DNA from 3 places in the Pseudomonas sp. 14P5.3.2 genome. Region 2 is predicted to be linked to each of the others. Evidence: predicted binding sites of a transcription regulator. Region 2 holds the regulator's gene; each other region holds the start of a gene.
What was found. Region 2 encodes FliA, which starts transcription of late flagellar genes. Its sites were predicted from a motif close to CTAAAGTTTNNNNNNNNNNNGCCGNTAA; they were not measured.
Positions count from the first base shown of each region.

Region 1 (10,749 bases), on a different contig from region 2:
GCCGCTCGCTCAAGGACGAAATGGCCGGGCTGGCCTTCCCGATCAATCGCCACCATCCGCTGGTGGGCAACATCGTGCGTTTTTTCCACAACAGCTCGCTGCTCGACACGCCCTGCGTGCAGCACGCCCTGCGTGACTATCTGGTGTGATGAGGAGGCCGACATGAGACGTCTCGACATTTTGCTGATTGGCGCCAGCCAGGCCATGACCGACCTGGCACAGGAACTCGAACAACACGGTCACTCATTGATGCGCAGCGGCGCCGCGCAATCGACAGTGGATCTGATCATCGACGATGGCTTCATCGGCGCCGGCGATCGCTGTGCAATCCCCCACCTGCATCTGCGCCTGGGTATCGGAAGGCAAAGCATTGGTGGTTTGCCGACACTCGACCTGCTGTGTTTCATCGGCTCGTCACTGATCAGCCGCGTGCCGATTGGCGAGGAGCCGTCCGGCAACGGTCAGGCACTGCGCCAGCGAGTGCTGACGCAGTTGGTCGACGAAGTCGCGCTGCTGGTCAGCCGCTTCTCCCGCGATGCCGGGTACTTCCAGCAGGCATCGCCGGCCACGGCGCCGGACTTCGAGCAGGTGGAAGACCTGTCGTTTCTCGACAGCCTGGCTTACGTCCATCGCCTCAACGCCACGGCGCATCCGGCATTGTTGCAACAGGCGCAGACACCGTTGATCGAGCGCCTGCAACAGAGCCTGATCGAACACGCCGAGCGACCGGCGCTGCATCTGGCCGAGCAGTCGCTCAGCTACCGCCAGTTGCACGCCCACAGCCGTGCGATCCAGCAACGTCTGCAACCGCTGCTCGAACAGCATCCGCAGCCGTGGATCGTGGGTATCTGCCAGCCGAAAAGCCCGGCGCTGTTCGCCTCGATTCTGGCGGTGCTCGGCAGTGGCGCGGTGTATCTGCCGCTGGAGCCGAGCCATCCGTTGCAGCGCCAGCAATACATCCTGCAAAACGCCGGGGCGGTGTTGTTGCTGCACGACGGCGAGCACCCGCTCGGTGAGTCGATGCCCGGGCTGGATGTCAGTCGTATCGACAGTGCCGACGCCGATCTCGACCTGCCGTTGATGCGTCAGCGACCGACGCTTGAAGCGCCATGCATGGCGCTCTACACCTCGGGCACCACCGGGCATCCGAAGGGCGTGCTGCTGAGCCAGGCGAACCTCGCGCACTTCACGGCGTGGTACGCCGATTACGTGCAGTTGCGCGCCGAGAGTCGGGTCTTGCAGTTCTCTTCGCTGAGCTTCGACTCATCGCTGATCGATATCTTCCCGAGTCTGCTGCAGGGCGCCGAACTGGTGGTGCCCGACGACACCCAACGCCGCGATCCACTGCAACTGGTGGCGCTGATCCGCCGCCGACAACTGACCCACGCGTTCCTGCCGCCGGCGCTGCTGAGCATCCTGCCGCTGGAGCAACTGCAAGGCGTGGAGGTGATGACCGGTGGCGACGTCTGCGAGCCTTTCGTCATCGAGCAACTGACCCGGCAGGGCAAGCTGCACAACCTCTACGGCCCCACCGAGGCGACGGTGCTGATTACCGCTCGCCAGCTCCAACCGGGTGACAGCAACCGCACCCTCGGCGCACCGATTGCCAACAGTCAGGTGCTGATTCTCGATGACGACTTGCAACCGGTGCCGGAAAACACCGTCGGCGAATTGTTCATCGTCGGCCCCGGCGTCTGCCTCGGTTATCTGAACAACCCGCAGCAGACCGCCGAGCGCTATCTCACCTTGCAACTGCCACACGGCCAAGCGTTGCGCGCGTACCGCAGCGGCGACATGGCCAAGTGGGGCGAGCACGGCATCGAGCTGTGCGGACGGCGCGACAATCAGGTGAAGATCCGCGGTTTCCGGGTCGAGCCGGAAGAGATCGAGCGCTGCCTGCGCGAGAGCCAGTTGTACCGTCAGGTGGCGGTGGTGATCGACAGTCAGCGGCGGATTCTGGCGTTCCTCGCCCAGCCGCAATCGGACGCTGCCCGCGATCTGTTGAAGGCGCATGCCCAGCAGTTTCTGCCGGACTACATGCAACCGGTGGCGTGGACTGAACTGGCGCAGATGCCATTCGCCAGCAACGGCAAGGTCGACCGTAAGGCATTGCTGGAGCTGCCGGTGAGTGTGCAGGACGGCGGCCCGAAATGCCTGCCGGCAAACGCCGACGAAGCGCTGCTGCTGGAGATCTGGGCGGAACTGCTGGAGCTGCCGAGCAGCGATATTTCCACCGACGAAAGCTTCTTCAATCTCGGTGGACATTCGATTCTGCTGTCGCGGATGTTGCTGCGCTTGCGTGAGGAGTTCGGGCGCAGCATCTCGATCAACCGCTTCATCGAACTGCCGACCATCAGCAAACTCGCGACGCTGGTGCGCGGTACCGACGACAGCGCGGTGCTCAGCGCCCAGGCCATGGCCGACGCCGAGCGCCCGCTGAACATCGAGCCGCTGCCGATCAGTCGCCTGGGTGATGTGCACAAGGTGATCGTCACCGGCGCCAACAGTTTTGTCGGCGTGCACATCGTCGAAGCACTGCTCGGTTGGGGCGCCAGCGAGGTGGCGTGTCTGGTGCGTGATGGTGGCGGGCAAACGGCGGCGCAGCGTTTTGCTCAGGCATTGCGCGAGAACCGTCTCGAGCACCTGGATCTGAGTCGGGTGCGGATCTATTCGGCAGACCTCACCCGCCCGCAACTGGGCCTGACCGACGACGATTATCAGCGCCTCGATCGCGAGTTCGGCGCACTGGTGCACAACGCCGCCAACGTCAACCACGTGCTCGATTACGAGTCGCTGGCAGCGGATAACGTCGAGCCGATTTTCGAGCTGCTGCGCCTGTGTGAAGGACGCAGCAAAAAGGTCTTCAACTTTGTCTCGACGCTGTCCGCTTCAAGCACCGTCGATAGCGAAGGCCGAGTGCTCGAATTGCCCGCCGCGCCGACCCCGCCGATCTACATCCGCAACGGCTACAACCTGTCGAAGTGGGTCGGCGAACGCGTCCTCGAGCGGGCGCGCGAGCGGGGGGTGTGGGTCAACCTGTATCGCCCCGGCAACATCAGTTTCAACAGCCTGAGCGGCGTCTGCCAGCCGCACAAAAACCGCTTGATGCTGATGCTCAAAGGCTCGATCCAGCTCGGTCAGGTGCCGGCCTTCGCGCTGAATTTCGACCTGATGCCGGTGGACTTTCTAGCGCGTTTCATCGCCTTCCACGCCAGCCGTTATTCGACCGAGCGCGCTGTGTTCAACCTGCACAACCCCGAACCGCTGAGTTGGGATGCCTACGTCGCCTCGTTCCGCGAAACCGGCAGTGAATTCTCGCTGGTCAGCGTCGCCGACTGGCAGCAGCAACTGGGCCGGGTCGACACCGACAACGCGCTGTTTGGCGTGCTCGGTTTCTACCTCAACGGCTTCGAGGAGGACATTGGCGACATCTCCCTGATCGGCCACGCCAACGCCGAAGCCGGCGTGCAACAGATGGGCGCGCACTACCCGGAAAAATCCCCGGCGCTGCTGCGTCGCGGCTGCGATTACCTGAAAGAAATCAACTTCATCTGATTCATCCAAAAAAGGAGCAATACTATGAGCACTCTGCAACCGGACACCCTGATCAAAAACCCTCACGGCTGCCATGTCATCTCTTCGGTGGAAGTGCCGGCGGACGCCGCGCAGGTCTGGGCGGTGGTCGGCAATTTCGCTGGCTTCGACCGCTTCATCCCGGCGCTGTCGCACATCGAAATGACCGGCGAAGGCGTGTCCTCGCTGCGCAAGAAATTCTTCAAGGACGGCAACGTGGTGGTCGAGCAACTCAACTCCCGCGATGAGCAGGCACGGGCCATGACCTGGACCACGATCTACAACACCTTGGGTGTGGCCAATCTGTGGGCGGCGATGAATGTGGAATCGTTGGGCGCAGGGAAGTCGCGGGCGACCTGGACGATCATTGCCGAGCCGGCTTCAGGTGGGGAGGAAGCACTGCCGGGGTTCAAGGATTTCGTGCAGGGGTTTGCCGATGATGCGATGGGGAATGTGTTGAAGCTGTTTGTATAAGGCTTCAGTTCTGCGGTGATTGAGCTACCGCCTTCGCGAGCAAGCCCGCTCCCACATTTTGATCGCATTCCTTCAAGAGGAACACGGCCAACCTATGGGAGCGGGCTTGCTCGCGAAGAACGATAACGCGGTCTTCAATCTGCGGATCAGATCTTGAAGCTGTCCACCAGCTGCTTCAGGCGGTTGGCCTGCTGCGACAACGCATCACAATCCTTCAATGTTTCATTGAGGTTGGCCACGCTCTGCTGGTTCAGCAGGTTGATCTGGTTGACGTCGACGTTGAGGGTTTCCACCACGGCGGTCTGCTCTTCGGTTGCAGCGGCCACCGACTGGTTCATGCCATCGATTTCGCCGATGCGCTGGGTCACGCTGACCAGGCGCAGACCGGCCTGGTTAGCCACTTCAACGCTCTCTTCGCTGGACGCCTGACTGGCGTTCATGGTGGTCACCGCTTCACGGGAACCGACCTGCAAGGAGGTGATCATCTTGTGGATCTCTTCCGCCGACTCCTGGGTGCGATGGGCGAGGTTGCGCACTTCGTCCGCCACCACCGCAAAACCGCGTCCGGCTTCACCGGCACGTGCCGCTTCGATGGCCGCGTTGAGCGCCAGCAGGTTGGTCTGCTGCGAGATGCCTTTGATCACATCGAGAATGTGGCCGATGTTGTCAGTGCTGGCGTTGAGTGTTTCGATCTGCGTGCACGACAGGCTGATCTTCTGCGACAGCTCGGTCATCGCCTGAATGGTCTGCTCGACCACCTGACGACCGTCATCGGCCTGCTCGCTGGCGCCGCTGGCGTGCTGCGAAGCATCGGCGGCGTTGCGCGCGATTTCCTGAGTGGCGGCGCCCAACTGGTTGATCGCGGCGGCCACGCTGTTGGTGCGCGCGCTTTGTTCGTCGGAACCGATGATCGAGGCGTTGGACGAGGCCATCACGCGTTGCGACAGGTCGTGCACGTGACGCGTGGCCGAGGACACTTCGGAAATCGACGCGTGAATGCGTTCGACGAACTGGTTGAACGAACTGCCCAGTTCAGCGAACTCATCCTTGCCTTCCACGACCAGACGACGGGTCAAGTCACCTTCGCCTTGGGCGATGTCCCGCATCGCACGGCCCATGGTGGTCAGTGGACGCATCAGGACGTTGATCAGCAGGCTCAGCAGCAGCGCAATCGCAGCGACCGCGACGAACATCGCGATCAGCGCCGAAGTACGGAACTGGCTGAGGGCGGCGTAGGCCTTGTCGCGATCGATCGACAGACCGATGTACCAATCGGCATTCGGCAAGTCGCTGACCGGAGTGAACGACAGAATGCGTTCCTGGCCGTTGAGCACCACGTTCTGGTTGCCCTTCTCGATGCGCACGCCGGAATTCGGGTAGATGTCCTTGAGGTTCTTCATCACCTGGTCTTTGTCCGGGCTGACGATCACTTGACCGTCACCGCTGACCAGGAATGCGTGGCCGAGGCCACCGAAGTCCACCGAGTTGATGATCTTCACCAGGGTTTCCAGGCTCAGGTCACCACCGACCACCCCCAGCAGCTCGCCATTCTTTTTCACCGGCATGGCGATGGTCACCACCAGACCACCGACCGCGGCCATGTACGGCGGGGTCAGCATGGTTTTGTCGGCAGCAACGGCTTGCTTGTACCAAGGACGCTGACGCGGGTCGTAACCGTCGGGCATCTTCGCGTCAGGGCGCTGGGTGAACACACCGTTGGCCTGACCGACGTAGGTGAACTGGAAGTTCGAGGTGAAGGCCGGTTGATCGACCAGCCCCGGGAAGTCGGCGTCCTTGCCCTGATGGGCAACGTTCTGCGCGAGGTTTTCCAGCACCAGAATTCGCCCGCTCATCCAGTTCTGCACGCTGCTGGCGGTCAGATCGCCGGCCTGCTGCACAGACGACTGGAGGTTCTGGCGAATGGTGTTGCGCTGCAGATAGTCGTTGTAGAGGGTGAACAAAGCGAAAGCCAGGACCACGACGCCCGAGGCGGCCAACAGGATTTTATGGCTGAACTTGAGATTCATTTCATGGGACTTCTTATGCAAAAGTGGGGATGCGTTCCGGGATGCAACATTCCATGTACAGCGCAGGCAGCGTTCTGATGGCCGCTCTACTTTGGTGCACGCATGTCTCACCAGTCTGTCGGCACGGTTCGCAGAAATCTTAGGGTTGTGTGGGAAATGCACGGCATTTCTGACAGATTCCCGCCGAACGGCGTGCCAGAGCGTTCGCTAAAAAGTTTTTTATGCTGGTTATCCGAGCGGAGGTTGCAAAATTCACCGCCCTTGATAAAAATGCGACTAATTATCATTTGTGACGTTCGGGCTGTCGCGTTCATGTCCTCACCTGAGTTTGCAGTGCAGGCGCTTTACAGTAGTCATCACGGCTGGCTCAACGCCTGGCTGCGAGCACGGCTGGGCAATGCCGCAGATGCGGCGGATCTGGCTCAGGACACCTTCGTACGCCTGCTACAACGTACCGAACGCCTGGAGCTCAAGGCGCCCCGCGCATTTTTACGCACCATCGCTCGCGGCCTGGTGATCGACCATTGGCGTCGTGAAGAAATCGAACGCGCCTATCTCGAAACCATCGCCCACTTGCCCGAAGCCGAAACCCCGAGCGCCGAAGCCCGCGCGTTGGTGATCGAGTTGCTCGAAAGCATCGCGCGCATGCTTGAAGGCTTGCGGCCGAAAGTCCGTCAGGCATTTCTGCTGGCGCAGTGCGAAGGTTTGACGCACAAGCAGATCGCCGAACAGCTGGGCTTGTCTCTGCGTTCGGTGGAGCGTTACGTCGCCGATGCGCTGTATCACTGCTACGTGTTGCGGTACGACAGCTGATGCCTGTGGATAACCTCTCGACCGGGCGACGCGCCGAACCGCCGCAACAGGTGGTCAAACAAGCCATTCACTGGCTGCTGCGGCTGCGCAACAACCATGGCAATGCGCGCCTGAGTCGCCAATGCGAAGCGTGGCGCGCCGAACATCACGAGCATGAACTGGCCTGGCAGCGCGTGCAGTCGCTGCAGGCCGAACTGAGCCATAACCTGCGCGCCGTGCCCGGCGCACAGGTGGCGTTCAATACCCTGGAAAACAGTGCGCAGGGGCTGGGGCGGCGGCAGGCCTTGAAGCTGCTGTCCGGCGCGGTGCTGATGGGTTCCGCCGCGTGGCTGGCCAAGGACACCTCCGTGTGGCAGCAGTGGCGCGCTGATTACGCTACGGCGACCGGCGAGCGTCGCGGCTTCCAGTTGCCCGACGGCACGCGGATCGAGCTGAACACGGCCAGCGCCGTGGATCTGGATTACACCGCGCAGCAGCGGCTGATCAAACTCACCCGTGGCGAAATCATCGTCACTTGCGGGAGTAATGATGAAGGCGCGGCGTTCAGCCGGCCGCTTCGCGTGCAAAGTCGCCATGGCACTTATGAGCCGGCCAATGCCCGCTTCATCCTGCGCCAGGAAAACGATTGCACGCGACTGAGCGTCAGCTCCGGGCGCGTCGCCATCCACAACGGCGGAGCTTCAGTTGAGGCTCTCGCCGGGCAGACCTTTCTGATCGATCACCATCAGGTGCGCCCTGCACCTCCACTGGATATGGACGTGGGCGCCTGGGTCGATGGTTTGATTGTGACCCGCAACATGCGCCTGGGCGATTTCCTCAATGAAGTCGGACGTTATCGTCAGGGCTTCGTGACGTGCACGCCGCAGGTGGCTGATCTGCGCCTGTCCGGTGTGTTCCGCCTGCAGGACACCGACAAGCTGCTGGCAATCCTGCCGCAGACTTTGCCGGTGCAATTGCGCTATCGCACCCGTTGGTGGGTAACGCTTGAGGCTGTGGCCTGAAATTATTTTGGCGGGTTTTCGCGACAAGTCCGGCTTGGTCAGTAAGCACTTCAACTCAGCCTTTGCGACTGCCTACGGAAACCTACAATGACTGTCCGCCTCACCTGTAAGAACTCGCTGAACTTCACTGCCGAATCGGGCCTGCTGGGGCACGCCATTCGCGCTGCCCTGCTGTCCACCGTTCTGGGCGCCGGTGTGCTGCCAGGCCTGAGCCTCGCCGCCAATGCCAGTGAAGCGAGCAGTCATCGCTACAACATCACCGCCGGCCCGCTGGGCGAAGCGCTGAACCAGTTCGCGCGTCAGGCGGGCATCACCTTGTCGATGACCCCGCAGCAAACGCAGGGGCGGCAGTCTCCGGGCGTACAGGGCGAATATTCCACCGATCAGGCGTTGAGCCATTTGCTGGGCGGCTCGGGTCTGGAAGCGGTCAGCCAAGACGGAAACAGCTACATCCTGCGTTCAATCGGCGAACCCGAGGCGCTGGCACTGCCAACCACCGACATCAAAGGTTTCGCCCTCGGTAACGCGCTGGGCAGCATGGAAGGCTACAACGCCACCCACAGCCAGATCGCTACCAAAACCAGTACCGCGCTGCTGGAAACTTCGCAAAGCGTATCGGTGGTGACCCGCGAGCAAATGGACGATCAAGGCTCACAGACCGTCTCCCAGGCGATGCGCTATACCCCCGGCGTGCTGACCAACCCTTACGGCGCAACTCATCGCTACGACTATGTGGCGATGCGCGGTTTCAACGACGGCTCGGTGGACAACATCTACCTCGACGGCCTCAAGTCGATGGGCGACAGCGGCACCTACAGCACCATGCAGGTCGATCCGTATTTCCTTGAGCGTGTGGATATTCTCAAAGGCCCGTCGTCAGTCTTGTATGGCCGCAGTTCGCCCGGTGGCCTGGTGGCGCTGACCAGCAAAAAGCCGTTGTACGAGGCCTATCATCAGGTTCAGGCCACGGTTGGCACCCAAGGCCAGCGCGGTGTCGGTTTTGACTTCAGCGGTCCGGTCGATGACGACAAACGCATTGCCTATCGTCTGACCGGTTTGACGGATCAGTCCGACACGCAGTTCGACCACAACAAGGAAAAACGCTTCGCCCTCGCACCGACCCTGAGCATCGACTTCAGCGAAGACACTTCGCTGACGCTGCAGGCGTATCTGCAGCACGATCCGGATGGCGGCTACCACGGTGGCGTGCCGGCGGATGGCACGATTCATCAGCGCAACGGCAACCGCATCTCGCCGCACTTCTTCGAGGGGGAGCCGGGGATTGACGGTTACTCGCGGGATCAGCAGTCGTTCGGCTATCAGTTCGAGCATCGCTTCAACGATGTCTTCACGGCGCGGCAGAATTTCCGTTACCTCGACTCCAAGGTCAACATGGATCAGGTCTACGCCTACGGCTGGACGACGCCAACCAGCAACGAACTGAACCGCTACTACACCGGCGGCGATGAACGTCTGCATGCGTTCATCGTCGACAACATGCTGCAGGCCGAATTCTTCACCGGTGCCACCAAGCACACGGTGTTGATGGGCGCCGACTATCAACGGCGCAAAACCGTGGTCGACTGGACCAGTGGCGGCCTGGCCCCGATCAACGCGTTCAACCCGGTCTACGGCAATTCGGCGATCGATATGTACGGCGATACCAGTTACCTGCGGCGCCTGGAGCAGACCGGCGTGTACCTGCAAGACCTGATCGAGATGGACCAGTGGCGCTTCTCGCTGGGTCTGCGCCAGGACTGGGTCGAGACGTCGGATGAGAACCGTATCGCCGAAGCAGGCCGTCCGGTCGGTACTGAAATCAATGACCGGCGCACCAAACTGACCGGCCGTGCTGGCGCGTTGTATCTGTTCGAGAACGGCCTGGCGCCGTACATCAGCTACTCCGAGTCGTTTAACCCGAACTCGTATGCCGACAGCGCTGGCAATCCTCTGCCTCCGACCGATGGCACACAGTGGGAAGTCGGCCTGAAGTATCAACCGCCGGGCACCGACAACCTGTTCACCGCCTCGCTGTTCCGGATCGATCAGGAAAATCTGGCGACCAAGCTGCCTCAGGAAAACTTCTACCGCGCGGTAGGCGCTGTCCGCTCGCAAGGCCTGGAGCTGGAAGCGCACATGCAGTTGACCGACAACCTGAAAGTGCTCGGCAGCTATACCTTCACCGATATCGAGTACTCGAAGTCGATGGTCAGCACTCTGAGCACGCCGACCGCCGTGATCGAGAACAAAGGCAACTCGCCGACCCAGGCGCCGCGGCATATGGCGTCGTTGTGGGCTGACTACAAGTTCGACAGCGCGGCACTCGATGGCCTGCGTCTGGGCGGTGGTGTGCGTTATGTCGGTTACAGCTGGGCGGATGCGGAGAACACCCTGAAGGTGCCGTCCTACACACTGTTCGACGCATCGATCGGCTATGACCTGGGCAAGGTCGGTTTGAAAGGTGTCGACGTGCGTCTGAACGCGAACAACCTGACCAACGAATCCTACGTGGCCTCCTGCGCGAGTCTGAACTTCTGCTACATGGGCGAAGAGCGCAACGTCGCTGCCACGGTCAGCTACCAGTTCTAAACCTTTGCCTTGTGCATAAAAAAGCCAGCCTCTGTTTTCAGGGGCTGGCTTTGTCGTCTCTGTGGGGAACATTTCATGCGCGCATTGTTGGTGTTGTTGCATCGCTATATCGGGTTGGCGACGGCAGTGTTTTTGCTGCTGGCCGGGATCACCGGAAGCATTCTTGCGTTCAATCATGAGTTGGATGAGTGGCTGAATCCGCAGTTCTACGCGGCTTCATCTGAGGGGCAACGATTGCCTCCCGGGACCTTGGTCGACGCGGTGCAAACCTC
Region 1 is NZ_JBYOKU010000060.1:1,039-11,787, reverse strand. It holds gene AC27VU_RS28290 (diiron oxygenase) at 1-149, shown strand, start outside; gene AC27VU_RS28285 (amino acid adenylation domain-containing protein) at 163-3,555, shown strand; gene AC27VU_RS28280 (SRPBCC family protein) at 3,580-4,047, shown strand; gene AC27VU_RS28275 (methyl-accepting chemotaxis protein) at 4,194-6,074, opposite strand; gene AC27VU_RS28270 (sigma-70 family RNA polymerase sigma factor) at 6,387-6,887, shown strand; gene AC27VU_RS28265 (FecR domain-containing protein) at 6,887-7,888, shown strand; gene AC27VU_RS28260 (TonB-dependent siderophore receptor) at 7,976-10,477, shown strand; gene AC27VU_RS28255 (PepSY-associated TM helix domain-containing protein) at 10,553-10,749, shown strand, end outside.
Region 1: a site for FliA is predicted at 6,190-6,217, ahead of AC27VU_RS28275 (methyl-accepting chemotaxis protein). Genes of this name have one in related genera too.

Region 2 (10,749 bases):
CGGTTCGTTCCTCCCGGCCGAGATGCTCGACCGAGACATAGCTCAGCGTATTAATGCGGGTGACGGAGAATTGACGGCACTCTCGCGTCCCGGCGTCTTGACCGGGGTCGGTGCAGTTTGTGTGCCAGCGCGCTTCAATGCCGCGTCCGGTTGCGCATTGGCGGTTCCGGTACCGGTCAGACTGCGGCGCACATCGAGGTTGCGCGACACCACCAGCACCACGCGACGGTTTTTCGCCCGGCCTTCGGCGGTGGCATTGTTGGCCACCGGCTGAAACTCACCATAACCCACCGAGGCCAGACGACCAGGGTTCACACCCTGCATCGCGAGCATGCGCACGATGCTCGCCGAACGCGCCGAGGACAGTTCCCAGTTGGTCGGGTACTGCGCGGTGCGGATCGGCTGATCGTCGGTGAAGCCTTCGACATGGATCGGGTTGTCGAACGGTTTGAGGATCGCTGCAACCTTGTCGATGATGTTGAAGGCGATATCGCTCGGCATCGCGTCGCCGCTGCCGAACAACAGGCTGGAATTGAGTTCGATCTCGACCCACAACTCGTTGCCGCGCACGGTCATCTGGTTGGAGGCGATCAAGTCGCCGAACGCGGCACTGATGTCATCGGCAATGCTTTTCAGCGGATCGCTGGCACCGGCGATACCGGCGTCAACCTGCTCGCTGTCCTTGACCAACGGCTTGGCCGGGGTCACGGTTTTCGGTCGTTCCTCACCGATCGGGATCGGTTTTAGCGAGCGGTCGGAGTCAGTGAAAACCCCGATCAGCGCTTCGGAAATGACCTTGTACTTGCCTTCGTTGATCGACGAGATCGAGTACATCACCACGAAGAACGCGAACAGCAGCGTGATGAAATCCGCGTAGGACACGAGCCAGCGCTCGTGATTAACGTGTTCTTCCTGATGCCTGCGGCGAGCCATAGTCCATTACCCCCATCAATCCATGAAGCCCTGAAGCTTCAGCTCGATAGAGCGAGGGTTTTCACCTTCGGCGATCGACAAAATACCTTCCAACAACATTTCGCGATAACGCGACTGCCGCAACGCGATTGACTTGAGCTTGGCCGCCACCGGCAGCAACACCAGGTTGGCACTGGCCACACCGTAGATGGTCGCGACGAAGGCCACGGCAATACCGCTGCCCAATTGCGTCGGATCAGCGAGGTTGCCCATCACATGAATCAGGCCCATTACCGCACCGATGATGCCGATGGTCGGCGCGTAGCCGCCCATGCTTTCGAAGACTTTGGCAGCCTCGATGTCGCGCGCTTCCTGGGTGTAGAAATCCACTTCGAGAATGCTGCGGATCGCTTCCGGTTCGGCGCCATCGACCAGCAGTTGCAGGCCCTTGCGCGAGTAGTTGTCCGGTTCGGCATCGGCCACGCCTTCCAGACCCAGCAGGCCTTCCTTGCGCGCAGTGAGGCTCCAGTTGACCACCCGGTCGATACCGCCGGCCAGGTCGACCCGTGGCGGGAACAGGATCCAGGCGAGAATCTGCATGGCGCGCTTGAAGGCGCTCATCGGCGATTGCAGCAGCGCGGCACCGATGGTGCCACCGAGGACGATCAGCGCCGCCGGGCCGTTGGCCAGCGCGCCGAGGTGACCGCCTTCAAGGTAGTTGCCGCCGATGATGGCGACGAACGCCATGATGATCCCGATAAGGCTTAGAACATCCATCAGATACACGCCTCGACGATGTGCTTGCCGATGTCGTCCAGGCCGTAGACCGCGTCAGCCAGATCAGCTTTGACGATGGCCATCGGCATGCCGTAGATCACGCAACTGGCTTCGTCTTGCGCCCATACCGAGCTGCCGCCCTGCTTGAGCAGACGCGCGCCTTCGCGGCCATCGGCGCCCATGCCGGTGAGGACCACCGCCAGAACTTTGTCACCGTAGGACTTGGCCGCAGAACCGAAGGTGATGTCCACGCACGGCTTGTAATTCAGACGCTCGTCGCCCGGGAGGATTTTCACCGCACCACGGCCGTCGATCATCATCTGCTTGCCACCCGGCGCCAGCAGCGCCAGGCCCGGACGCAGGATGTCGCCATCCTCGGCTTCCTTGACGCTGATGCGGCACAGCTTGTCGAGACGCTCGGCAAACGCCTTGGTGAACGCCGCCGGCATGTGCTGGATCAGCACGATCGGCGCCGGGAAGTTCGCCGGCAACTGAGTCAGCACCCGTTGCAGGGCAACCGGGCCACCGGTCGAAGTACCGATGGCCACCAGTTTGTAGGCTTTGCGTTTCGGTGCCGGCGACGCAGCGCTGGCCGCCGGCGCGCGAGCAGGTGCTGGAGCCGGGGACGGACGCGTCGGAGCAGCAGCGCTGTGGCTGCTGAAACTCGAAGCCGCTGGCGCCGGGGCGGGTGCAGGCGTCGGTGCAGCGGCCGGAGCCGGCGCACTGTAGGCACTGAAACGACGATTACTGCGCGAGATGCTGTGAACCTTCTCGCACAGCAGTTGCTTGACCTTCTCGGGATTGCGCGAGATGTCTTCGAAATTCTTCGGCAGGAAATCCACCGCGCCGGCGTCCAGTGCATCCAGGGTGACCCGGGCGCCTTCGTGCGTCAGCGAGGAGAACATCAACACCGGAGTCGGGCAGCGCTGCATGATGTGCCGCACCGCCGTGATGCCATCCATCATCGGCATCTCGTAGTCCATGGTGATCACGTCCGGCTTGAGGGCCAGGGCCTGATCGATCGCCTCTTTACCGTTGGTGGCCGTGCCGACCACCTGGATGCTCGGATCCGCTGAAAGAATTTCCGAGACGCGGCGGCGGAAAAAACCCGAATCGTCCACCACCAGGACTTTGACTGCCATAAACACTCCATTAGGCGCAGCGGGACGTCGTCGCCCCGCTGCCCCGGATTCAAATACGCCGTGCGGCGTAACGCTTGAGCATGCTTGGAACATCGAGGATCAGAGCGATGCGGCCGTCACCGGTAATGGTGGCGCCGGACATGCCCGGAGTGCCCTGGAGCATTTTGCCCAATGGCTTGATGACCACTTCTTCCTGGCCGACCAGTTGATCGACGACGAAGCCGATCCGCTGAGTGCCCACCGAAAGGATCACCACATGGCCTTCACGCTGCTCTTCGTGAGCGGCGGAGCTGACCAGCCAGCGCTTGAGGTAGAACAATGGCAGCGCCTTGTCCCGCACGATCACCACTTCCTGGCCATCCACCACGTTGGTGGTCGACAGGTCGAGGTGGAAGATTTCGTTGACGTTGACCAACGGGAACGCAAACGCCTGATTGCCGAGCATGACCATCAGGGTCGGCATGATCGCAAGCGTCAGCGGCACCTTGATGACGATCTTCGAGCCCTGGCCCTTGGTCGAGTAGATGTTGATCGAACCGTTGAGCTGGGAAATCTTGGTCTTCACCACGTCCATGCCGACACCGCGGCCGGACACGTCGGAAATCTCGGTCTTGGTCGAGAAGCCCGGGGCGAAGATCAGGTTGTAGCACTCGGTATCACTCAGGCGATCGGCCGCGTCCTTGTCCATCACACCGCGTTTTACCGCGATCGAACGCAACACGTTCGGGTCCATGCCCTTGCCGTCATCGGAGATCGACAACAGGATGTGGTCGCCTTCCTGCTCGGCCGCCAACACCACGCGACCGCCGCGGGCCTTGCCCGAAGCTTCACGTTCTTCCGGTGACTCGATGCCGTGGTCGACCGCGTTGCGCACCAAGTGGACCAGCGGGTCGGCCAGGGCCTCGACAAGGTTTTTGTCGAGGTCGGTTTCTTCACCCACCAGTTCCAGGTTGATCTCTTTCTTCAGCTGACGCGCGAGGTCGCGAACCAGACGCGGGAAGCGCCCGAAGACCTTCTTGATCGGCTGCATCCGGGTCTTCATCACTGCGGTCTGCAAGTCAGCCGTGACCACGTCGAGGTTCGACACGGCCTTGGACATGGCTTCGTCGCCGCTGTTGAGGCCCAGGCGCACCAGACGGTTACGCACCAGTACCAGTTCGCCGACCATGTTCATGATTTCGTCGAGACGCGCGGTATCGACACGAACAGTGGTTTCGGCTTCGCTGGCCGGTTTTTCTGGTGGCGGAGCAGCGGCGGCGCGGGCCGGGGCCGGAGCAGCAGCGGCTGCCGGTTTTGGCGTTTCAGTTTTTGGCTCAGGCTTGGGCGCAGCTTTCGGCGCGGCGGCCGGAGCAGCAGCCGCCTTGGCAGCTGGCGCAGCGACTGTCGACGCGGTGCCAGCAGCAGCGGCGCCAACATCGGTGAACTTGCCTTTGCCGTGCAACTCGTCGAGCAGCGATTCGAATTCGTGATCGCTGATCAGATCACTGCCGGCAGCCGCAGCCACCGGAGCGGCTGGCGCAGCCGGTGCCGAGGCGATCGCCGACTCCAGCGCTTCCACGGCAAAATTGCCCTTGCCATGCAACTGATCGAGCAGTGCTTCGAATTCGTCGTCGGTGATGTCCGAGCTGTCACCGGCAGCCGGTGCCGCCGGAGCGGCCGCTGTCGGTGCCACGGCGTCTGGCGCGAACTGGCCCTTGCCGTGCAACTGATCGAGCAACGACTCGAATTCAGCGTCGGTAATTTCATCGCTCGCTGCCGTATCGGCAGTTGGCGCAGGTGCAGCAGCGGCCGGGGCTTCGGCTTCAGCCTTGACGGCGTTCAGCGAATCCAGCAGCTGTTCAAATTCGTTATCGGTGATGTCGCCGGAATCGCCTTCGACAACCAGCTCTTCGATCATCTCGGCCACTGGCGAAGCCGGGGCTTCGTCCGCCGATTGCGGTTCGGCCAGACGCGCCAGCGCGGCCAGCAGTTCCGGGGTTGCAGCAGTGATCGGTGCACGTTCACGGACTTCGCTGAACATGCTGTTCACCGCGTCCAGTGCTTCAAGCACCACGTCCATCAGTTCTGCATCAACGCGACGCTCACCCTTGCGCAGGATGTCGAACACGTTTTCGGCGATGTGACAGCACTCCACCAGCTCATTGAGCTGAAGGAAGCCGGCGCCCCCTTTTACAGTGTGGAAACCGCGAAAAATTGCGTTGAGCAGATCTGCGTCATCCGGGCGGCTTTCCAGCTCGACCAGTTGCTCGGACAGTTGCTCAAGAATCTCGCCGGCCTCAACCAGGAAATCCTGAAGGATCTCTTCATCGGCGCCGAAGCTCATTAATGGGGTGCTCCTACAGGTCTAAAAACCTAAACTCAAAATCCAAGGCTGGATAACAAATCGTCCACATCGTCCTGACCGGACACAACGTCTTCTCGTTTATCGGCATGAATCTGCGGACCTTCACCCTGCGAGAGATGTTTTTGTGGATCTTTTTCTGCAAGCATCGCAGCACGGTCGTGTTCGATGCCCGCAAAGCGGTCCACCTGACTGGCCATGAGTACGAGTTTGAGCAAATTGCTTTCGACTTCGGTGACCAACTGGGTCACACGCTTGATCACCTGACCGGTGAGGTCCTGGTAATCCTGAGCCAGCAGGATGTCGTTCAGGTTGCTCGACACCGCACGGTTGTCCGTGCTGCTGCGTGACAGAAAACCGTCGACCCGGCGCGCCAGTTCGCGGAACTCTTCAGCCCCGACTTCGCGACGCATGAAGCGCCCCCAATCGGTGCTCAAGGCCTGAGCTTCTTCAGCCAGGCCATTGACCACCGGCGTGGCGCTTTCCACCAGATCCATGGTGCGGTTGGCCGCGGCTTCGGTCAGCTTGACCACATAGCCCAAGCGTTCGGTGGCGTCGGTGATTTGCGACACTTCCTCGGCCTGCGGCATGTGCGGATCGATATGGAAGTTGACGATCGCACTGTGCAGTTCGCGTGTGAGCTTGCCCACTTCCTGATACAGGCCGCGGTCACGGGTCTGATTGAGCTCATGGATCAGTTGCACAGCGTCGCCGAACCTGCCTTTTTCAAGGCTTTCGACCAGTTCGACCGCGTGTTTTTTCAGGGTCGACTCGAAATCGCCCTGTGAAGATTCGTTATGCTCCATAGCTCCCCCGCGCGTTCATCAGCCGATGCGTTCGAAAATCTTCTCGATTTTGTCTTTCAACGCCTGAGCCGTGAAAGGTTTGACCACATAGCCGTTCACACCAGCCTGAGCAGCCTCGATGATTTGCTCGCGCTTGGCTTCAGCGGTCACCATCAGCACGGGCAGATGCTTGAGTTTTTCATCGGCACGCACGTGGCGCAGCAAGTCGATACCGGTCATGCCCGGCATGTTCCAGTCCGTTACCAGAAAGTCGATGCTGCCGCTGTTGAGCACCGGAATGGCGGTAGTGCCATCGTCGGCCTCGACGGTGTTGGTGAACCCAAGATCCCGCAGCAGGTTCTTGATGATCCGCCGCATCGTTGAGAAGTCATCAACGATGAGGATTTTCATGTCTTTGTTCAATTCGACCTCCAAGCAGTCTTAAACGCGCCCAGCACCTGGACGCGCCACTTCAATCAATCGGCGCAGCACTCGAAGACTGTCTGGAGCACAACAGAGCAAGACCGGTGCCGTTCATCACCGCACCAGCCTCGTTCGCAGTGTCCCCACACTGCCTTCAGCGCGCTCGCCACTCCCCCAAACGCCCCCGCAAACGGGCCGCGCACTGGCTGTGTAACTGGCTGACCCGCGATTCACTGACGCCAAGGACTTCACCGATCTCCTTGAGGTTCAGCTCTTCGTCGTAGTACAGCGCCAACACCAGTCGCTCACGCTCCGGCAAATTGGCAATCGCGTCCGCCAGCGCCGCCTGGAAGCGTTCATCTTCCAGATCGCGTGACGGCTCAAGATGAGCACTGGCGCCATCCTCGTGCAGCCCTTCGTGTTCGCCGTCCTGCAACAGGTCGTCGAAACTGAACAGCCGGCTGCCCAGGGTGTCATTCAAAATCCCGTAGTAATCGTCGAGACTCAATTGGAGTTCGGCCGCAACCTCGTGATCTTTAGCGTCACGGCCGGTTTTAGCTTCAATTGCGCGAATTGCGTCACTGACCATACGGGTGTTGCGGTGAACCGAGCGCGGTGCCCAATCCCCTTTGCGTACTTCGTCGAGCATCGCGCCGCGGATCCGGATGCCCGCGTACGTTTCGAAACTGGCGCCTTTGCTGGCGTCGTATTTGGTCGAGACTTCGAGCAGGCCGATCATCCCGGCCTGAATCAGGTCTTCAACCTGCACACTCGCCGGCAAGCGCGCCAGCAGGTGATAGGCAATGCGCTTGACCAGTGGCGCGTAACGCTCGATCAACTCGTACTGCGCGTCACGTGCCGACTTCTTGTAGTAGTTCATACCGCTGGCGGTCATAGCACAGGCCCTGCCGTTTGCTGCACGAGGCGCTCGACGAAAAACTCCAGGTGGCCACGCGGGTTGGCAGGCAGCGGCCAGGTATCGACCTTCTGCGCGATCGCCTTGAACGCCAGCGCGCACTTGGAACGCGGGAAGGCTTCATAGACCGCTCGCTGCTTCTGCACTGCCTTGCGCACGCTTTCGTCGTACGGCACCGCGCCGACGTATTGTAAGGCGACGTCGAGGAAGCGATCCGTGACCTTGGTCAACTTGGCGAACAGGTTGCGCCCTTCCTGCGGGCTCTGCGCCATGTTGGCCAGCACGCGGAAGCGGTTCATGCCGTAGTCGCGGTTGAGCAGTTTGATCAGCGCGTAGGCGTCGGTGATCGAGGTCGGCTCGTCGCAGACCACCAGCAACACTTCCTGCGCGGCGCGGACAAAACTGACTACCGAGTCACCAATACCCGCAGCGGTGTCGATCACCAGCACATCGAGGTTGTCGCCGATGTCGCTGAAGGCCTGAATCAGACCGGCGTGTTGTGCCGGGCTCAGGTGCACCATGCTCTGGGTGCCGGAAGCGGCCGGCACGATGCGGATCCCGCCGGGGCCCTGCAACAGCACGTCGCGCAGCTCACAGCGGCCTTCGATGACATCGGCCAAAGTGCGTTTGGGGGTCAGTCCCAGCAGAACGTCGACGTTCGCCAGCCCCAGATCGGCGTCCAGCAGCATGACCCGACGGCCAAGCTCTGCCAGCGCCAGAGACAAGTTCACTGACACGTTAGTCTTGCCGACGCCACCTTTGCCGCCGGTCACCGCGATCACCTGTACGGGATGCATGCTGCCCATGTTATTTCTTTACCTTGTCTTGCATAGACGGAGGCCACATTACTGGCTGCGCGTTCTCAACCGGAACAATGCATGGCAGACCATCGATGTAGGTACAAAAACTGTTCATTACCTCAGCCAACCTGCTTGGTCGGGCTGTGGTAGATATCAGCGAACATGTCAGCCATGGCTTCTTCGCTGGGTTCTTCCTGCATTTGCACGCTGACGGCGCGGCTGACCAATTGATGACGGCGCGGCAGATGCAGATCATCCGGAATCCGTGGGCCGTCGGTCAGGTAGGCGACCGGCAGTTCATGACTGATCGCCAGGCTCAACACTTCGCCAAGGCTGGCCGTCTCATCCAGTTTAGTCAGGATGCAGCCGGCAAGCCCGCAACGCTTGTAACTGTGATAAGCGGCGGTTAGAACCTGTTTCTGGCTGGTGGTTGCCAGCACCAGATAATTTTTTGAACGGATGCCACGCCCGGCCAGACTTTCCAGCTGCATGCGCAGTGCCGGATCGCTGGCCTGCAGGCCGGCGGTATCGATCAGCACCACGCGTTTGCGCAGCAGCGGGTCGAGTGCCTGCACCAGCGACTGGCCCGGATCGACGTGCGTAACCGGCACATTGAGAATCCGCCCCAGGGTCTTGAGTTGTTCCTGGGCGCCGATACGGAAACTGTCCATGCTGACCAGCGCGACATTCTGCGCGCCGTACTTGAGCACGTAACGCGCCGCGAGTTTGGCCAGGGTGGTGGTCTTGCCCATGCCGGCCGGGCCGACCATGGCAATCACCCCGCCCTCTTCCAGCGGCTCGACTTCTGGCACGGCAATCATTCGCGCCAGGTGCGCGAGCAGCATGCGCCAGGCCTGACGCGGTTCTTCGATGTCGGTGATCATCGCCAACAGGTCGCGCGACAACGGTCCGGACAGACCGATACGTTGCAGACGGCGATACAGATTGGCTTGTGCCGGACGGCTGCCTTGCAGCTGATTCCAGGCCAGGGTGCCGAGCTGCACTTCCATCAGCTCACGCAGACTGTTCAATTCGAAACGCATCGAATCCAGCGCACGCGGATCGATGCCGGCGGACGACTGGGCAGGCGCCGGCGCCGGACGCGCCGGGGCGGCGTAAGTCGGTTCGCTCAACGGTTCGGCAGCGGTCAGCGGCAGGCCTGCCGTCAACGGCAGCCCGGCGAACAACTGGCGATTGGTGTTGCCGTCGGCTTCGCCACGCAGGCTCAGTTCGGCCTGGGCGGTAACGATGCGCGACTGGGTCTTGCGCAGCTCGTCCTCGAGTTCCATGTTCGGAACCCGTGGCGCCAGCGCCGACAATTTGTAATCCAGCGCCGCCGTCAGCTCGACGCCGCCGGCAATGCGGCGGTTGCCAATGATGGCGGCATCAGCGCCCAGCTCATCACGAACCAGCTTCATGGCCTGACGCATATCGGCGGCGAAAAAACGCTTAACTTGCATAAACCACTACCTCAGCCGTTGGGCCCTACTGTCGCAACGATGGTCACTTGCTTGTTGTCCGGAATTTCCTGGTAGGCCAGCACGTGCAGCCCTGGGACTGCGAGGCGGCCGAAACGCGAAAGCATCGCGCGTATCGGGCCTGCTACCAACAGGATCACCGGTTGACCTTGCATTTCCTGGCGCTGCGCCGCTTCGATGAGCGAACGCTGCAGCTTCTCGGCCATGCTTGGCTCCAGCAGAACGCCCTCTTCAGAGCCTTGTCCTGCCTTCTGCAGACTATTGAGCAATATTTGTTCCAACCTTGGTTCCAAGGTGATCACAGGCAGCTCGGAGTCAGTGCCTACAATGCTTTGGACGATGGCGCGGGATACCCCGACGCGTACTGCGGCCACCAAAGCGGCGGTATCTTGACTCTTGGCGGCGTTGTTGGCGATGGCTTCGGCAATGCTGCGGATATCGCGCACCGGCACATGTTCGGCCAGGAGCGCCTGCAGCACTTTGAGCAACTGCGACAGCGACACCACCCCCGGTACCAGCTCTTCAGCCAGTTTCGGCGAGCTTTTGGCCAGCAATTGCATGAGTTGCTGCACTTCTTCGTGGCCGATCAGCTCGCTGGAGTGCTTGTACAGAATCTGGTTCAAGTGCGTCGCGACCACGGTACTGGCGTCGACCACGGTGTAACCGAGCGATTGCGCCTGCGCACGCTGGCTGACTTCAATCCACACCGCCTCCAGACCAAAAGCCGGATCTTTGGCGGTAATGCCGTTGAGCGTGCCGTAGACCTGCCCCGGGTTGATCGCCAGTTCGCGATCCGGGTAGATCTCGGCTTCGGCGAGGATCACCCCCATCAGGGTCAGGCGATAGGCGCTCGGCGCCAGATCGAGGTTGTCGCGAATATGCACCGTCGGCATCAGGAAGCCCAGATCCTGCGAGAGCTTCTTGCGCACGCCCTTGATCCGCGCCAGCAACTGACCACCCTGATTGCGATCCACCAGCGGGATCAGGCGATAGCCGACTTCCAGACCGATCATGTCGATCGGCGTCACGTCATCCCAGCCCAGCTCCTTGGTTTCCATGGCGCGGGCCGGCGACGGCAGCAGTTCCTGTTGACGCTGAACCTCTTGCAGCGCCTGCACCTTGGCGACGTTCTGCTTCTTCCAGAACAGGTACGCGCCACCGGCAGCCAGCGCAGC
Region 2 is NZ_JBYOKU010000021.1:78,989-89,737, reverse strand. It holds gene motD (flagellar motor protein MotD) at 43-933, opposite strand; gene AC27VU_RS18010 (flagellar motor protein) at 949-1,689, opposite strand; gene AC27VU_RS18005 (protein-glutamate methylesterase/protein-glutamine glutaminase) at 1,689-2,831, opposite strand; gene AC27VU_RS18000 (chemotaxis protein CheA) at 2,881-5,154, opposite strand; gene AC27VU_RS17995 (protein phosphatase CheZ) at 5,190-5,978, opposite strand; gene AC27VU_RS17990 (chemotaxis response regulator CheY) at 5,997-6,368, opposite strand; gene fliA (RNA polymerase sigma factor FliA) at 6,535-7,275, opposite strand; gene fleN (flagellar synthesis regulator FleN) at 7,272-8,102, opposite strand; gene flhF (flagellar biosynthesis GTPase FlhF) at 8,216-9,556, opposite strand; gene flhA (flagellar biosynthesis protein FlhA) at 9,568-10,749, opposite strand, start outside.

Region 3 (10,749 bases), on a different contig from region 2:
CGTGGCCGGTTTTTTCATGTACGGGATTTGTCCGACGAGGATCAGTCGTCGAAGTCTTCCCAGCCGCCCATCTGTTTCCAGCGGTTGACGATGCCGCAGAACAGCTCGGCGGTCTTCTCGGTGTCGTAACGCGCCGAATGCGCTTCACGGCCGTCGAAGTCGATGTCGGCTGCCTGACAGGCCTTGGCCAGTACGGTTTGACCGTAAGCCAGACCGGCCAGCGTCGCGGTATCGAAGCTGGAGAACGGGTGAAACGGGTTGCGCTTCATGTCCAGACGCGCAACCGCAGCATTCAGGAAGCCAAGGTCGAAGCTGCTGTTATGGCCGACCAGAATCGCGCGCTTGCAGCCATTGGCCTTCAGCGCCTTGCGCACGCCACGGAAGATGTCGGTCAGCGCGGTTTCTTCGCTGACCGCCATGCGCAGCGGGTGATCGAGCTTGATCCCGGTGAACTCCAGCGCCGCCGCTTCGATGTTGGCGCCTTCGAACGGCTCGACGCGGAAGAAGTAGGTGTGATCCGGGTAGACGAAACCCTTTTCATCCATGGCGATGGTGGTCGCGGCAATCTCCAGCAGAGCGTCGGTGGCCGAATTGAAGCCACCGGTCTCTACGTCGACGACAACCGGCAGGTAACCGCGAAAACGTGCTGCCATTGGATGACGGGAACCGCCGCCGCCACCTTGACCGTCCAGTTCGTCGTCGAAATGGTCTTCACTCACGCGTGTTCCTCCAGCAGGCGCCAGCGCAGCTTTTCACCGGCGCGCAGCGGGATAACGGTCAGCTCGCCAAATGGCAGGCTGGTCGGGGCGGTCCATTCTTCGCGAACCAGGGTGATGCGATCGGTGTTGGCCGGCAGACCGTAGAAGCGTGGGCCGTTGAGGCTGGCGAACGCTTCGAGCTTGTCCAGCGCGTTGCGCTGTTCGAAAGCTTCGGCATACAGCTCGATGGCGGCGTATGCGGTGTAGCAGCCGGCGCAGCCGCAGGCGGCTTCCTTGGCGTGCTGGGCGTGCGGCGCCGAGTCGGTACCGAGGAAGAACTTCGCGCTGCCGCTGGTGGCGGCATCGAGCAGGGCTTCCTGATGGGTATTACGCTTGAGGATCGGCAGGCAATAGAAGTGCGGCCGAATCCCGCCCACCAACATGTGGTTGCGGTTGTACAGCAGGTGATGCGCGGTGATGGTCGCGCCGACGTTGGCCGAAGCCTCGTTGACGAACTGCACGGCGTCGCCGGTGGTGATGTGTTCGAACACCACTTTGAGCGTCGGGAAACGCTCGACGACACGGCGCATGTGCTCATCGATGAAAATCTTTTCGCGATCGAAGACGTCGACATCGCCACGGGTGACTTCGCCGTGGATCAGCAGCGGCATGCCGACTTCGGCCATGGCTTCCAGCGCCGGGAAGATCTTGTCGATGCTGGTCACCCCGGAATCGGAGTTGGTAGTGGCGCCGGCCGGGTACAATTTGGCAGCGTGCACGAAACCGCTGGCCTTGGCCTGACGAATTTCTTCGGGCTGGGTGCGGTCGGTGAGGTACAGCACCATCAGCGGTTCGAAACGACTGCCGGCCGGGCGGGCAGCGAGAATCCGCTGGCGATAGCCATCGGCTTCAGCGGCGTTGCGCACCGGTGGTACCAGGTTGGGCATGATGATGGCGCGGCCAAAGGTGCGCGCTACATCGGCAACGGTATTGGTCAACACGGCACCATCGCGAAGATGAATGTGCCAGTCGTCGGGACGCAGCAGGGTCAGGCGGTCGGACATGAGGGGATTCCAGGCGGGTCAAACTGAGGGGAATGCTACCGGAAAAGACTCTTGCAGGCACTCGCTATCAAGTTTTGCCGGAACCTTCCGATATCCCGTAGGTATGCCGTAAACATAGTGTGAATCGGTCTTTGTGTTACAGAAGCCAATGGAGCCTCCCGTGCGCCAGCGATATTTAGCCTTGCTCAGTGTGTTTGCCAGCCTCCCCGCGATGGCGCTCACCTACCAGACTCGTCTGGAGAACATTGAGTGGACGGTCGAGGGCGACAAGTTCGAGTGCCGCCTGACCCAGCCGATCACCGATTTCGGCTCGGGCCAGTTCGTGCGCAAGGCCGGCGAACAGGCGATATTCCGCCTCAATGCCTATAACGCCATGCTCGGCGGCGGTTCAGCGACGTTGCTTGCGGCGGCCGCGCCATGGCAACCGGGGCGCAACGACATCTACCTGGGCAGCGTCAGGATCGGCACCGGTAACGTGCTGTTCAACAGTTCGCAATCCCAGGCCGGCGGGCTGATCAGCGGTTTGCTGGACGGTCGCAGCCCGGTGGTGCGACGTGCGTCCGGCGATGGCCGGGTTTCGGAAGTGCGCCTGCTGCCGGTCAAGTTCAGCAAGGCCTTCAACGATTACCAGACGTGTGTGGCGAAATTGCTGCCGCAGAATTTCGACCAGATCAAACAATCGCAGATCGGTTTCCCGGGGGAAGGTACCGACCTGGACGCCGCCGCTCGGGCCAAGCTGCAAGTGATGCTCGAGTACATGAAGGCCGATCCGTCGGTCAATCACATCGAACTCGACGGCCACTCGGACAACAGCGGCAACCGTCTTACCAACCGAGAGCTGTCGCGCCGTCGCGCGCTGGCGGTGGTCGATTTCTTCAAGGCCAACGGCATCGCCGAATCGCAGATCACCGTGCGTTTCCATGGCGAGCAATATCCTTTGGTGCCGAACACCAATGCCACCAACCGGGCGAAGAATCGCCGGGTCAGCGTGAAGCTGGCACGGGTAGCACCGACCACCGCGCCAGCGCCGCAAGCCAGCGCGCCTGCCAACGCTGCGGCGACTTCCTGACCCGCCGGTCATCGTCGCGCTCTCGACAGATTCTGTCGCTTTGTCGTCTTAAGCTGTCGCGCCTCTGTAAATTATCGTATTTGAGCGGTAGACTCCTCGGCTTTCCGTAGAACCCCGTGGAGTGATGGCATGGCGGACGTAAACAAGGTCGTTCTGGCGTATTCCGGCGGCCTGGACACTTCGGTGATCCTCAAGTGGCTGCAGGATACTTATAACTGTGAAGTGGTGACCTTCACTGCTGACCTGGGTCAGGGCGAAGAGGTCGAGCCGGCTCGCGCCAAGGCTCAGGCCATGGGCGTCAAAGAAATCTACATCGACGACCTGCGCGAAGAGTTCGTGCGTGACTTCGTGTTCCCGATGTTCCGCGCCAACACCGTTTACGAAGGCGAGTACCTGCTGGGTACCTCCATCGCACGTCCGCTGATCGCCAAACGTCTGATCGAAATCGCCAACGAAACCGGCGCCGACGCCATTTCCCATGGCGCTACCGGCAAGGGCAACGACCAGGTGCGTTTCGAACTGGGTGCCTACGCGCTCAAGCCAGGCGTGAAAGTCATTGCTCCATGGCGTGAGTGGGACCTGCTGTCCCGCGAGAAGCTGATGGACTACGCCGAGAAGCACGCGATCCCGATCGAGCGTCACGGCAAGAAGAAATCTCCGTACTCGATGGACGCCAACCTGCTGCACATCTCCTATGAAGGCGGCGTGCTGGAAGACACCTGGACCGAGCACGAAGAAGACATGTGGCGCTGGACCGTCTCCCCGGAGAACGCTCCTGACACCCCGCAATACCTGGAACTGACCTACCGCAACGGCGACATCGTTGCCCTGGACGGCGTCGAAATGACTCCGGCCACCGTATTGGCAACGCTGAACAAAATCGGCGGTGCTCACGGTATCGGTCGTCTGGACATCGTTGAAAACCGTTACGTGGGCATGAAGTCCCGTGGCTGCTACGAAACCCCGGGCGGCACCATCATGCTGCGCGCTCACCGCGCCATCGAATCGATCACCCTGGACCGCGAAGTCGCTCACCTCAAAGACGAGCTGATGCCGAAATACGCCAGCCTGATCTACACCGGCTACTGGTGGAGCCCGGAGCGTCTGATGCTGCAACAGATGATCGACGCTTCCCAAGTCAACGTGAACGGCGTGGTTCGCCTGAAGCTGTACAAAGGCAACGTGATCGTGACCGGTCGCAAGTCCGACGATTCGCTGTTCGACGCCAATATCGCGACCTTCGAAGAAGACGGCGGCGCTTACAACCAGGCCGACGCGGCGGGCTTCATCAAGCTCAACGCGCTGCGCATGCGCATTGCTGCCAACAAGGGCCGCAAGCTGTTCTAAGCGTCGCGGGCCTGTAAAGAAGTGGCGGCTTGTCCCAGTGACAAAGCCGCCATTTTTTTTTGTGGTTGTCTGACGTTAACCCGCAACATATGTTGTTACGGTCAATTCCAGCATTTTCTTGAATGTCCACTTCAGGCATCTACTCTGTGTCTCATTCCCCCCTCAGCACCGTAGTACTTTGCGTGCTCACGTTATAAGCAACGAAAAGTTTGGCGCCTCCGTTTTTTTTCGCTTGTTTGACAAGGCTGAGGGTAATTTGCTTGAGCAGAGCGTCAGACGCTGAGTCGGTCAAAAATACCACTGCCTTGGCCGATTGCTTGCCAAGCTGAGGAAAGTGTTCGGCCAGCGCATTGAACGCCTGTGTGCTGTTCAGCGGACGTACATCGATGGCGCGCAACGTGCCCATGGATTTGGGCAGTTGGATGGTGTGCTCAATCCACGCTCGCTCCGGGCAGGATTCGTCAACGCCGCGTTCAGGTAGCGTCCACTCCTGACCGCCTGGTGCTCCGCGTGCCGGGGACGAACAGGGGATATTCTCCGTCTGCTTCAACTCATCAAAGACTTTTAGAAAACTGTCGTCCTTGTCGAAGTCCGAGGGCGCATACAATGAACGGTAGTTGAAGTTCAGCGTTAAAAAAAACAGCAACAGCAAGTAAAACGGGAAGCTGATCAGGAACCAGATATAGACTTCTCTTTCATCGTTATCAAGAAAAGGCAGGGAGATGGCCGCCGACGATTCGGAAATAAATGCAAATATTGCAATTACCGTCATGGGGTTGGTGATTTTTTTTCTGATTTTTATCATGGTGTTTGCTCATTAAGTGTGTTTTTCCAATGTGTTTATTGAATGATTTCATGTGGGTGAAGTTTTGCGTCTGATGCTCTTTTTTATATTAAATAAAATTCGTTGGGTAGAAGTATCTTGTTTCAGACGTTGATTGTTTAAAGTGTGTAGTGGCGTTCTTGCTGTTGTTTTTACAATCGATTGTCAGCCTGAAGCTGTCCGGCCTCAGCAGTGCGCTGTCATGCAACAACAGCAATTTTTGCAGTCTCTTCTTGCGCGAGAGGCTCTGGATCAGTGAGCCGGCTTGGGTTGCAGTGCGTAGTATTTTTCACGTCCAAGGCGTGGTCAGAGAAACGGCCGGGGCTTGCCAATATCACCAGCGGCGGTTTTTTGTAGGAATAGTCTTTTTTTGATGTAGGGAATGTCTTTGGCTGTGAGTGTGACGGAACTCTCTTGTGCCATGTCGGAAGTGACTAGGCTATTGTGCGGGTTCTAAAAATTCGAACAGCGAAACTGGACTTGCCCATGAATAAAGTGCTGATCGTGGATGATCACCCCGTCATTCGTCTTGCTGTGCGTATGCTGATGGAACGTCATGGCTACGAAGTTATTGCCGAAACAGATAATGGTGTGGATGCATTGCAACTTGCGCGTGAACAAATGCCGGATATCGTTATTCTGGATATTGGAATACCGAAGCTCGATGGTCTGGAAGTTATTGCCCGTCTGAACTCGACACCGATGCCATTGAAAGTTCTGGTGTTGACCTCTCAGGCACCCGGGCATTTTTCGATGCGCTGCATGCAGTCGGGGGCGGCGGGGTATGTCTGTAAACAACAGGATCTGACAGAGTTGCTCAGTGCGATCAAGGCCGTACTGTCCGGATATAGCTATTTTCCAAACCAGGCCCTGCATACCGTGCGAACCAGCCTCGGTAATGCCAGTGAGGCCGATATGGTAGACCGCCTTTCCGGGCGGGAAATGATGGTGTTGCAGCAATTGGCGCGGGGCAAGACCAACAAGGAAATCGCCGACGGCATGTTTCTCAGCAACAAGACGGTCAGCACTTACAAGACCCGTTTGTTATTGAAGCTCAATGCTCGGTCGCTGGTGGACCTGATTGAGCTGGCGCAACGCAACGGGCTGGTCTGATGGTCATGTTTGCTGACGGATCATGGACCGCTCGGTATCGGATTCCCGGAAAGTAAAAAGCCTCCGGTTCGGGAGGCTTTCAAGTATCAGAGATCAAAATCGTAATCGGCCAATTGCTTTTGCAGTCGGCGCTCCTCAAGCAGGTTATCGATGGTGCGACGCTTGCTCAGATTGGTCTTGGCGACCTCGACGACAGGTTCGGCGTCGTCGGTTTCCACAGCTGTGAAATCGTCATCTACATCCAGTTGTTCTTTGGTGTCAGTCATAAGGTGAACTCCAGGCTAAGACTGCCTTTGGCGCTCCTTATATCGATATTCCTGCTGCGGGTAAAAAAGATTTTTTCAATCGACGAATCAATTATTCCAATAGCCAGTCAATCGTCCGAGGTTTTGTGTTTGTACTCGCACAAATCTTCGATCCGGCAGCTGCCACAGCGTGGCTTGCGCGCCAGACACACATAGCGACCATGCAGAATCAGCCAGTGGTGAGAGTCGAGCAGGTAATCTTTCGGCACAAACTTCATCAACTTCTTTTCCACCTCGACCACATTTTTGCCCGGGGCAATGCCGGTGCGGTTGCTCACGCGAAAAATGTGCGTGTCGACCGCCATGGTCAACTGACGAAAAGCGGTATTGAGCACTACGTTGGCCGTTTTGCGGCCAACGCCGGGCAGCGCTTCCAGTTCTTCGCGCGTCTGCGGGACTTCGCCATTGTGCCGTTCGACCAGCATGCGACAGGTCTCGATCACGTTTTTCGCTTTGCTGTTATAAAGGCCGATGGTCTTGATGTATTCGGACAGCCCTTCGACGCCCAGCGCGTGGATCGCCGCAGGGGTATTGGCCACCGGAAACAGTTTGGCCGTGGCCTTGTTGACGCCAACGTCGGTAGATTGCGCCGAGAGGATTACCGCAATCAACAACTCGAACGGCGAGGAATAGGCCAGCTCGGTCTTCGGCTCGGGGTTGTCTTCATGAAGTCTGCGGAAGATTTCCAGACGTTTTGCGGCATTCATGGATGATGTGTTTCCTTGGAGAGAGCGTTCGAGCGGGTCCAGGCCTGGCGGGCAGCGAGCAGGAGTCCGAGCAAAATGAAGGCGCCGGGAGCCAGGGTGAGCAGGTGCAGCCCGTCGCTGAACAGAACCAGTCCTTGCCAGTGCTCGGACTGAACGCGGCCGATGTGCCCCTGACCGAACAGTTCACGCAGTACGGCCAGCGCCAGTAGCAGCGCGCTCGACAGGCCAAAAAACTTCAGGCGCTGGGCAAGCGCCTGACGAAAGAATCCATTGTATTCCAGCACCACGCATTGCAAGGCGATCAACCCGCCATAGATCCCGAGTGACTGTTGCCACTGCAACGCCCAGCGCTGCGCGAGGATATTGGTACAACTGGTCAGAGTGGCGGCCAGCAGCAGACTGGCCAGCAATAGGCTGTTGCCAGATAACCGCAAGCGCAGTGGGGCGATGCACACGCTGTAAATCCCCACAACGGCACTCGACATCAACAGCATGCCCAGCGCGCCAGCCAGTGTCGCGCTGGTGCCAAGCAGCAGCATCAGCGTCAAAGTGTTCGTCAGATTCGTCGGCCGGTTCATGATCCGGTCCCCAGCAAGATTGCCCGGTGCTCGTCAAAGTAGCGCAGAGCGTCATGGATGGCATTGAGAGTGGCGCGGGATGTGATGGTGGCGCCCGCCAGTTGATCGAACTGTCCCTGATCCTTTTTCAGTGCCCAGCCAGCGTCGTCAGGTGCGTTGCGCGACTTGCCGGTAAACGTCGCCAGCCACTGGTTCGGCCAGTCGCCGATGAGTCCGCCGAGCGCCGGTGTTTCGTTTTGCCGCAGGGTTTTTACTCCCAGCAGTCTGCCGTTGGCATCGATGGCGATCAGCAGTTCGATAACTCCGGCGTAGCCCTCGGTCTGGGTGCGCAACAACACTGCCACTGGCTGACCGGATTTGCTTGCGCGGTAACCTGCCAGCAGCGTGCTGTGGCTCAACGTTGTATCAGTCAGCGCCAGCGGCTGCTCCAGCGGCTGATTGTCGTAGGCATCGGCCGCGAGCACATCCAGCAATTTGCGGCTGTCGAGCAGGCGTTGCTCGCTGGCAATCTGCGGCGCACTGGCGCGCTGCACGACATAGGTCAAACCGAGACCGGCGCCGGCCAGCAGCACAAGGGTCACGACCGTAGCCGCGCGGTTCATGATTGCACCTGCGTCTGGCGGGCAGCGGCAAAACGCTCCAGAGCCGGTACACCGAGATTCATCAGCAACACGGCAAACGCGACACCGTCCGGGTAGCCGCCCCAGGTGCGGATCAGGTAGGTCAGCAAGCCGACACCCACCCCGAACAGCAGCCGGGCCAGCGGACTTTTGGCGCCGGACACCGGTTCGGTAATGATGAAAAACGCACCGAGCATGGTCGCGCCGCTCAGCAGATGAAACAGCGGTGAGCCGTGGGAATCGGAACCCGAGCCGTTCCAGCAGAGCAGGCTGACGACAAACAGGCTGGCGAGCATGCCGACCGGCGCTTGCCAGGCAATCACTCGGCGCTGCAACAGCCACAGCCCGCCAGCGAGAAACGCCAGATTGATCCACTCCGCACCGCGTCCACCGAAGCGGCCGAACGCCGGGTTGGCCGCGAACAGCTCATCCAGGGTCAGGCTTTTGTTGATGCGCAGATTGTCCAGCGCGGTGGCCTGCACCCAGGCGTCCGGCGCCTGGCCCAGATTCAAGACTTGCGCAAAAGCGGCCTGCAGATTCATGCCATGCGCCGGCCAGTGGGTCATCGGTTGCGGGAACAGCAGCATTGTCAGGGCGAAACCGAGCATGGCCGGGTTGAACGGATTCTTGCCGATGCCACCGTATAAATGCTTGCCGAACAGCAGGCCCGAAGCTACGGCCGTAACGGTCAGCCACCACGGGCAATAAGGTGGCAGGGCGGCGGCCAGCAATGTTGCGCTGACCAGTGCGCTGCCATCGCTGAGCGTCGGTTGCAAAGGTTGTCGGCGCAGGCGGGTGACACCGGCCTCGACCAGCAGTGCGCTGCTCGCCGCCAGGATCAGATTGATCAACACCCCCCAGCCGTAAAACCAGAACAGTGCCAGCAGCCCCGGCAGCGTGGCCAGCAGCACCCGCTTCATCGCCTGTTGCAGGCGATCATCCGGTGCCTCACGGGGCGACATGATCTTGCACCTGACGCTCGGCCACCTGCAGGCGGGCGCGGGCCTTGTCGAGGGCTTCGCTCGGCGTGTCGGCGCGGCGTTCGAGTTTGTTCAGGTCGGCGCGGGCGTAGGCCAGTTCGGTTTTCAACTGGCGAAGCTGGCTGTCGATCGGGCGCTTTTCTACGCGCACCAGATCAGGCGCAGGCTGTTCACTTGCCGCTTCGGCAGCGTGAAGGGCCTGCTCGGCGTCATGCAGTGCCTGTTCGCGCGTGGCGATCTGCTCCGCTGGCGCTTCGGCGGTCTGCGCCTTTTTCAATTCGGCGCGACGCATGGCCAACTGGATTTTCGCCCGCTTCAGATCCGCGTCCTTCGCCGGGGCCGGGGCCGCAGCGGCCGGAGCAGCGGTGGCGCTGCTTTCGAGTTTCGCCAGCGCCTGTTCGGCGGCTTCGAACTGCTGTTGCAACACGATCAGTTGCGATTGCTGTTCGAAGGTCGGTGGATGGCCGAAGGCTTTCAGCGATTTGTGCAATTGCGCGCGGCTCATGGCGACGTCGATCTTGGCTTTTTTCAGCGCCGCGTCGGCGGTCGCGGCTTTCTGCGCGCGCACCCGTTCCAGAGCGGCTTGCACCGGATCGAGAGTGGCCACCGCGGGTTGCGTTGCGCGCCGTGCCCGGGCTTCGCGCTCAGCCTGTTTCTGCTCTTCTTCGCGCTGCAGGCGGGCGTTGCGGCGTTCAAAACGCTGGCGTGCATGATCGCGTTTGGCCGTGCGCGCGCGCTGTTCTTCAAGGCTGGACGCCAGGCCACCGACCACCGGCAAGGTGCCGAGCGGCAGCGGATGCATCTCGATGCAATCCACCGGGCACGGCGCCACGCACAGGTCGCAACCGGTGCATTCGTCGATCAGCACGGTGTGCATCAGTTTCGCCGCGCCGACGATGGCGTCGATCGGACAGGCCTGGATGCACTTGGTGCAGCCGATGCACTCGGCCTCGCGGATGTAGGCCACTTGCGGCGGTGCCGAGCCACGGCTGATGTCCAGTTCCAGCACCGGCACCTTCAACAGTTCAGCCAGGGCGGTAATGGTTTCGACGCCCCCCGGCGGGCACTTGTTGATCGGTTCGCCATCGACGATGCCTTGCGCATAGGGTTTGCACCCGGGGTGGCCGCATTTGCCGCACTGGGTCTGCGGCAGGAGGGCATCGATGAGTTGAATCAGACTCATGTTTTGATCAGTCCACTGAATCCGAGAAAAATCACTGCAATCAGTCCGGCGCCGATCAGATCGATCGGCAAGCCGCGAAAGGGCAGAGGAATGTCGTTGTCCGCAGTGCGTTCGCGCAGGTCGCTGAACAGGCTCAGCACCAGCCAGAAACCCAGCCCGGCACCCAGGCTCAGCGCCGTTGCCTGCAGCAGGCCGCGATCATTTTGCGCATTGATCAAGGCCAGCCCCAGCACGCCGGCATTGCCCAGCAACAGCGGCCATA
Region 3 is NZ_JBYOKU010000053.1:2,039-12,787, forward strand. It holds gene rnt (ribonuclease T) at 42-719, opposite strand; gene pyrC (dihydroorotase) at 716-1,762, opposite strand; gene AC27VU_RS27235 (flagellar protein MotY) at 1,923-2,831, shown strand; gene AC27VU_RS27240 (argininosuccinate synthase) at 2,961-4,178, shown strand; gene AC27VU_RS27245 (hypothetical protein) at 4,330-4,983, opposite strand; gene AC27VU_RS27250 (response regulator transcription factor) at 5,488-6,114, shown strand; gene AC27VU_RS27255 (PA3496 family putative envelope integrity protein) at 6,201-6,380, opposite strand; gene nth (endonuclease III) at 6,488-7,126, opposite strand; gene AC27VU_RS27265 (Rnf-Nqr domain containing protein) at 7,123-7,704, opposite strand; gene AC27VU_RS27270 (RnfABCDGE type electron transport complex subunit G) at 7,701-8,306, opposite strand; gene AC27VU_RS27275 (RnfABCDGE type electron transport complex subunit D) at 8,303-9,286, opposite strand; gene AC27VU_RS27280 (RnfABCDGE type electron transport complex subunit B) at 9,273-10,487, opposite strand; gene AC27VU_RS27285 (electron transport complex protein RnfA) at 10,484-10,749, opposite strand, start outside.
Region 3: a site for FliA is predicted at 1,829-1,856, ahead of AC27VU_RS27235 (flagellar protein MotY). Genes of this name have one in related genera too.